2 regions of the Silvimonas iriomotensis genome follow, and region 1 is predicted to be linked to the other one. Evidence: riboswitches for the same ligand, from Rfam matches in the RefSeq annotation. Region 1 holds a riboswitch; the other holds the start of a gene.
What was found. A riboswitch is a leader RNA that binds a small molecule or an ion and turns the genes downstream of it on or off. The one in region 1 is predicted to bind glycine.
Positions count from the first base shown of each region.

Region 1 (3,407 bases):
CTGTAACCGTTACGCGTGGCAGTGAGTACGTAAACGCCATATTGACGCAGGTAAGCCAGTTCGGAAACGTCGGTGGCAATGTCCTGACCATTGGGGTAGTACCCGCACGAGACCTTGATTGCCTGGCCCTTCAACGCAGGAGACAGCGTACTGGCTTCAAAGTCTGTACCCGTGGCTTTGCAAATGGATTTGGACTGGATGAAGTTCACGATCTGCGGTTCATTCCCGGTCGTGACATCAATGACATATTCGCCACCCGGTTGCGGATTGGCCAGACCACCGTCAATTTTGGTGATGTGTTTGACCTCACGAATCAAGGACGCGTTGGCTCGTTCCAGTACCACTTCTTGCCAGCGAGCCTGCACTACGTTCAGGTAAGTGAGCACATAACGTTGCATGTATTCGACGTCATTGCGCGAGAACCGGGCAACCACTCGCCACATCCCGTTCTCATCGTGTGTCAGGTACTGAGTGAAGTGATAAGGCTTGTCGGCGGTATCAGTACCGTGCGAGATGCCGTCAAAGCCAATCTCGATGTGGTTATACGCTGTGGCCGGGGCCGGCAGTGCTTTCAGACTGGCCGCGATCCCGGACCCAACGGTTGAAGTGTTGAAATGGTCTTTCGAATAGCCGTCACGATTGGCCTGCACGTCTTTGACGTTGGCAGTGGCACAGCCCGTCAGGGCAATGACCGTCAACAGACCAGTGGCCACGCTTTTTGGATACAAACGCATAAATATCACCTACCCCTTTCAAACATTGGATTGATTATTTTTTTAAATCCGGACGAGCCCGGATATTTCCTGGATACATAAAGAAACGTGGGGAATTTTCTTAAGGCGACAGGCTGTTGTCAAAAATAATCAAATCCATGTTGATTTTGAGGCTCAACCCCCATTGCGTCTCAATGAGCAAGAACTGGTGAGGGGTTTTCCGCGGTGTGGCTGTCTAGTGGCAGTTGCACGAACGGCAGTTGCCAACTCCCCACCCCATCCGCATAATCGCGCCGTCATGCAGGAGAGCGTCTTACCCGCAACGGGAAGACCGCCGAAGGCGCAAGCGCACCCGCAATCGCTCAGGCAAAAGGACTGCGTGACCTTTGAGTACAGAGCACGGTTCCAACCCGGGGCTCGAGTACGAAAAACTCTGGAGAGCTGTGCCGCACAAGGCACACACCGAAGGGGCTAAGGGCTGCGTCGCACAACGACGCCAGCCTGAAAATCTCAGGTGCCGGGACAGAGGGGTGTGGTACCCGCAAGTACGCCGTACTTGTAATCCACGCACCTGGAAATGCCCGATGACGCACGCCCTCAAGCAAACACCGCTGTACCAGTCCCACGTCGATGCCGGCGCGAAAATGGTTGATTTCGCTGGCTGGTCCATGCCGATCCATTACGGCTCCCAACTCAAGGAACACGAAGCCGTACGCGCCGATGCCGGGGTGTTTGATGTCTCGCACATGGTCGTGCTCGATATCGCGGGTGGCGATGCCAAGGCCTGGTTGCAGCACATTCTGGCCAACGACGTCGCCAGGCTGGGGTTTGTCGGCAAGGCGCTGTACTCGGGCATGCTGACGGAACAGGGCACGGTCATCGACGATCTGATCGTCTATCTGTCTGAAACCGGCTATCGCATGGTGGTCAACGCCGGCACGCGTGAGAAAGATCTGGCCTGGCTGACCCGGACCAGTGCCGGTCGTGATGTGCAACTCAATGTGCGCGACGATCTGGCCATGCTGGCCATTCAAGGCCCTAATGCCATCGAGAAAGTCTGCGCCATCATGCCGCAATGGGCCGAGGCGATTCGTGCTCTCAAGGTGTTCCAGGGTTTGCCCATGGGTTCGCAAACCGGTGGCGAGTGGTTTGTGGCCCGCACCGGCTATACCGGCGAAGACGGCCTTGAAATCATGCTGCCCGCCACGGATGCACCGGTGTTCTTTGCTGAACTGATCAAAGGCGGCGTCGCCCCGATCGGCCTTGGCGCGCGCGATACCTTGCGGCTGGAAGCCGGCATGAATCTGTACGGCCACGATATGGATGAAACCATCAGCCCGCTGCAGGCCGGCATGGGCTGGACCATTGCCTGGCAGCCGGCAGAACGTGATTTCATCGGCCGGGCTGCGCTGGAAGCCGAGAAAAACGCAGGCGTTGCCATGAAGCAAGTTGGCCTTGTGCTGACCGACCGCGGCGTATTGCGCGAAGGCATGCGCGTGGTCACCCCGCATGGTGATGGCGTGATTACCAGCGGCACGTTTTCCCCCACGCTCAAGCATTCCATTGCCATTGCCCGCGTACCGGCAAGCACTGACAGCTCCGCAGAGGTCGATCTGCGTGGCACACTCACGCCTGTGCGCGTGGTCAAGCTGCCCTTTGTGCGCAACGGCAAGCGGCAATACGAGTAAAGATTTAAACACTGCTGGCGGCGGGCAAAGCCCGCCTTTATGCCGGCAAAAGCGGTGCATCGCCGCTTCGTTTTATTGAATTGCACCCTCCCCACGCCCGCCCGCCGGCGGGAGTGCCTCGCCACTGGCGAGTGGGGGCTCCATTTACCGAACTTTGAGAGAGAGAACCAACATGCTGGATATCCCTGCAGAACTGAAATACGCCGCCAGCCACGAGTGGATGCGTCTGGAAGCCGACGGCACCGTGACCGTAGGCATTACCCATCACGCGCAAGAGTTGCTGGGCGACCTGGTGTTTGTAGAGCTGCCCAAGGTGGGCGCAACGCTGGCCAAGGATGAACAAGCTGGCGTGGTGGAGTCGGTCAAGGCGGCGTCTGATGTATACGCCCCGATCGCCGGCGAAATCGTCGCCATCAACACCGAGCTGGAAAGCGCGCCGGAAATCGCCAATACCGAGCCGTACGCCGATGGCTGGTTCTTCCGCCTGAAGCCGGCCAACGTGGCTGATCTGGATTCGATGCTCAGCGCTGAAGACTACGCCCGCGAACTGGGCGCGTAATCCGGGCTGCTGTGTGATCGCAGATTGAACTACCGGCGGTGTTCAATCTGCGAACGCGCGCTACGCCCTTGAAATCGGTGGATACGTGGTGGACTGGTCCTGATCCGCCGCGGATATCACCGGCAGTACCGCTTGCACTTGCCCGACTCACAGCTTGACTGAAAATGGCCGCTCACCCTGACGCACTGTTGCCGCAGTGCCTTGCGGTGAGCGGCGATGGAACGCACGATGACGCTCTCTGAACTGTTTCACCACGGCGATTTTATCGATCGCCATATCGGCATTGATACCACCGATGCCGCCGCCATGCTGGCAACGCTCGGCCTGAAATCAAAGGCTGAACTGGTCGACCAGACCGTGCCTGCCGGTATCCGCTTCAACCAGAAGCTGGCGCTGCCCGATGCCCTCTCTGAAACCGAGGCGCTGATCCGCCTGAAAGAGATTGCC
Region 1 covers NZ_BMLX01000004.1:187,065-190,471, forward strand. Annotated here, with positions in the region: gene IEX57_RS15385 (hypothetical protein) at 1-734, opposite strand, end outside; glycine riboswitch at 1,005-1,101, shown strand; glycine riboswitch at 1,137-1,249, shown strand; gene gcvT (glycine cleavage system aminomethyltransferase GcvT) at 1,298-2,401, shown strand; gene gcvH (glycine cleavage system protein GcvH) at 2,574-2,960, shown strand; gene gcvP (aminomethyl-transferring glycine dehydrogenase) at 3,189-3,407, shown strand, end outside.

Region 2 (3,407 bases), on a different contig from region 1:
AGGTGGCGCAATTATTGCGCAGGCGACCGATGGCTCGGCCTTGATGAATGGCTTGTTCCTGGGCGGCTTCTTTGCCGGCGGGCTGGCGTGGTCCGCGTTTCTGGCCGTGCTGGCGGGCAAAGGGCGGCATTTGATCGGACACAAGCTGGCTTTGTACTGCAACGCGTTCTCTGCCGTGTTGTTCGGGTATTTTGCGATCACCGTGATTGCCGAAGGCTACCGCACGCTGCTGTAGCCAGGCGCCAACCCTGGCTACCCTGCCGAAGTAACGGTAACTAGCATTCCACGATATTCACCGGCACCTCGACAATCTCGATCGCCAGGCCGCCGCGGGCGGTCTCTTTGTAGCGGGTGTGCATATCGCGGCCGGTGTCGCGCATGGTGCGGATTACCCGGTCCAGCGAAATAAAATGGCTACCGTCCCCGCGCAGGGCCATCCGCGCGGCGTTAATGGCCTTGATCGAGGCCATGGCGTTGCGCTCGATACACGGCACTTGCACAAGGCCGCCAACCGGATCACAGGTCAGCCCCAGATTGTGTTCCATGCCGATCTCGGCGGCGTTTTCTACTTGCTGCGGCGTGCCACCCAGTACCTCTGCCAGCGCGCCCGCCGCCATTGAACAGGCCGAGCCCACTTCGCCCTGGCACCCGACTTCCGCGCCGGAGATCGAGGCGTTGAGCTTGAACAGAATGCCGATCGCCCCGGCCGTGAGCATGAAGCGGATGACGCCTTCCTCCGTCGCCCCCGGCACAAAACGCGTGTAGTAGTGCAACACTGCCGGGATAATCCCGGCCGCGCCATTGGTGGGCGCTGTCACCACCCGGCCCCCGGCGGCGTTTTCTTCGTTGACCGCCAGCGCATACAGGTTGACCCAGTCCATCACCGTCAACGGATCTGTCAGCCCGGCTTCCGGCGCGGCGGCCAGTTTGCGATAAAGCTCGCCCGCGCGGCGTTTGACTTTCATGCCGCCGGGCAAAATGCCTTCCCGTTCGCAACCGCGTTTCACACAGGCTTGCATCACCAGCCAGATCTCCAGCAAACCCTTGCGGATGCTGGCTTCGTCACGCCAGGCCAGTTCGTTTTCCAGCATGATCTGGCTGATGGTCTTGCCCTCGGCCGCACACAGCGCCAGCAACTGGGCGGCAGAAGTAAACGGGTGGCGCAACCGGGTGGCATCAGGCGGGGTAAAACCGGCGGCAATGGCCGCTTCATCCACAATAAAACCGCCACCCACTGAAAAATACGCCCGCCGTGAAAGACTGTTGCCTGCCGCGTCGAAGGCCTCAAAAATCATCCCGTTGGGGTGATACGGCAGCGCTTTGCGCTTGTGCAGGGTCAGGTGTTCCGGCTCACGAAAGGCAATCAGTTGCTGGCCCAGTACATGAAGTTGCCGGGCCTGCCGAATGGCAGCAACGCGCGCCGCCACGGTATCAACCTCGACCGTATCAGGCTCGTCACCACACAGACCCAGGATCACGGCGATGTCTGAACCGTGGCCTTTGCCGGTTGCCCCCAAAGAGCCGTACAGCTCAGCCTTGAGGCTAGCCAGTTGCGGCAAATGGCCGTCTCGCGCCAGTCGTTGCGCAAACTGGCGCGCCGCCCGCATGGGGCCAACGGTGTGGGAGCTGGATGGGCCGATGCCCACTTTGAAGAGATCAAAAACGCTGATTGCCATGAGCCCTGCCCTGCATGGCCGGCGCGCTGCACCGGACGGGTATCGAGGGGCTGACAACAGGGGCACCGGCAAGCAAAAGGGGCACCCGGCGCCAGCCGTGTGTTGCCCCCTCTGTCCTTGGTGCCTGAGAGATTACGGCCGCGCGCGGCCTTGCTTCTTCGGCGGAGCCTGCAGGCTCACTCTCCAGAGTGCCAGATTGCCGTGCAGTTCTTTTGCCTGAGAGTTTTCAGGGCGATACCCCTTCGGCGCCACATTGGTGGTCTCTCCTGCCCGGCATTGATTGGCTGATGGGCAATGTAGACAGCGCTTTATGCCATGTCAATGCGGGGTTTTAGCCGGCTTCAGATGCCGATTTGCTGGCTGATCTGCTCACTGCGGTTATCGCCGCCGCCAGTCAGTACGGCGGTGGTGACACAGCCCCCCAGCGAGGAAGCAATCAGAACAATAGCGATGATATTGCGCAGTGTTTTCATGATGAGTGAGATGAAGCTTTTGCGGTTGATCAATGACTCAATCATATGACATTGACAACACAGTGAAACGTAACCATTCACGCTATCAAACCCGGTTTGCCGATATTGCGGGCTTTGGGCACGGGGTCCACACCCCGCCCTATACTGGCTTTCATTGTGTCCAACCCCGTGGAGTCACCATGAGTACCTTGCAGGAACGGCTGGGTTTCAGCGCCAGCGATCGCCTTCTGATCACCCATGCCGATGATGTCGGCATGTGCGAGGCCACCGTGTCCGCGTGGGAGTCGCTGGTCAATACCGGCCTGTTGAGTTCGGCCTCGACCATGGTGCCGTGCAGCTGGTTTCCGTATGCCGCAGAAGTGGCCGGCAAACTGGGACACAAGGCCGACCTGGGCGTGCACCTGACGCTCAATGCAGAACGCCAGCGCTATCGCTGGGCACCGCTGACAACGCATGATCCGGCCAGCGGCCTTGTGGATGAACAAGGTTATTTCCACAATCTGGCCCGCCCCACCCATTTGCGTGGGGACCCGGCCGCCGTGCGCCAGGAACTGGCCGCGCAGATTGCCCGCGCCCGCCATTTCGGCGTGGATATCACCCATGTGGACAGCCATATGCTCACGCTGTACCACCCGGCGCTGATGCCCATCTATCTGGAGCTGGCCGAACAAACCGGCGTGCCGCCGCTGATTCCGGAGGTCGACGGTGCGACCGTGGCCGAGATGTGCGTGATCCCGCGTGAAGAAGGCGACGCCGTTGCCAGCCAGTTCAGCCAGGCCGCCGCGGCCGGCAAAGCGCTGCTGCTGACCAGCATGGTCGGCCTGCCTTTCAACCGCCAGCTGGCGCAGGCAGAACGGCTGGCCTTTGCCTGCGACTGGCTCGATAGCCGCGGCCCGGGCGTTCACGTCATGATCGGGCACCCGGCCGACGACACCCCGGAGTTGCGCACGCTGGCACCAGACGTCGCCACGCGCGTGGCTGATCGCGTGTTGCTGGGCAGCGATGCCTTTGGCCGCGCCATTGAGGAACGCGGTTTCAAGCTGATCGGCATGCGTGCCCTGCGCGATGTCATGGCAGCCTGAGCGGCCATAAAAAAGGCCGTCAGCTTTGGGCTGACGGCCTCAAGGGTGTCGGGCTGTGACACCAATCCCCAGGAAAGACTACTCCTGACATGTGGCATGCAACTCTCACTGCATACCGCATCCTTGCGGCGCCGGCGCGGTGCCAGACGCATCTCTGGACGGCGGGCGATGTTTGC
Region 2 covers NZ_BMLX01000002.1:128,262-131,668, forward strand. Annotated here, with positions in the region: gene IEX57_RS07135 (LysE family translocator) at 1-235, shown strand, start outside; gene IEX57_RS07140 (L-serine ammonia-lyase) at 276-1,676, opposite strand; glycine riboswitch at 1,871-1,955, opposite strand; gene IEX57_RS07145 (hypothetical protein) at 2,018-2,182, opposite strand; gene IEX57_RS07150 (ChbG/HpnK family deacetylase) at 2,329-3,231, shown strand; gene IEX57_RS07155 (hypothetical protein) at 3,337-3,407, opposite strand, start outside.
Region 2: another riboswitch for glycine. It lies ahead of IEX57_RS07140 (L-serine ammonia-lyase); the one in region 1 lies ahead of gcvT (glycine cleavage system aminomethyltransferase GcvT).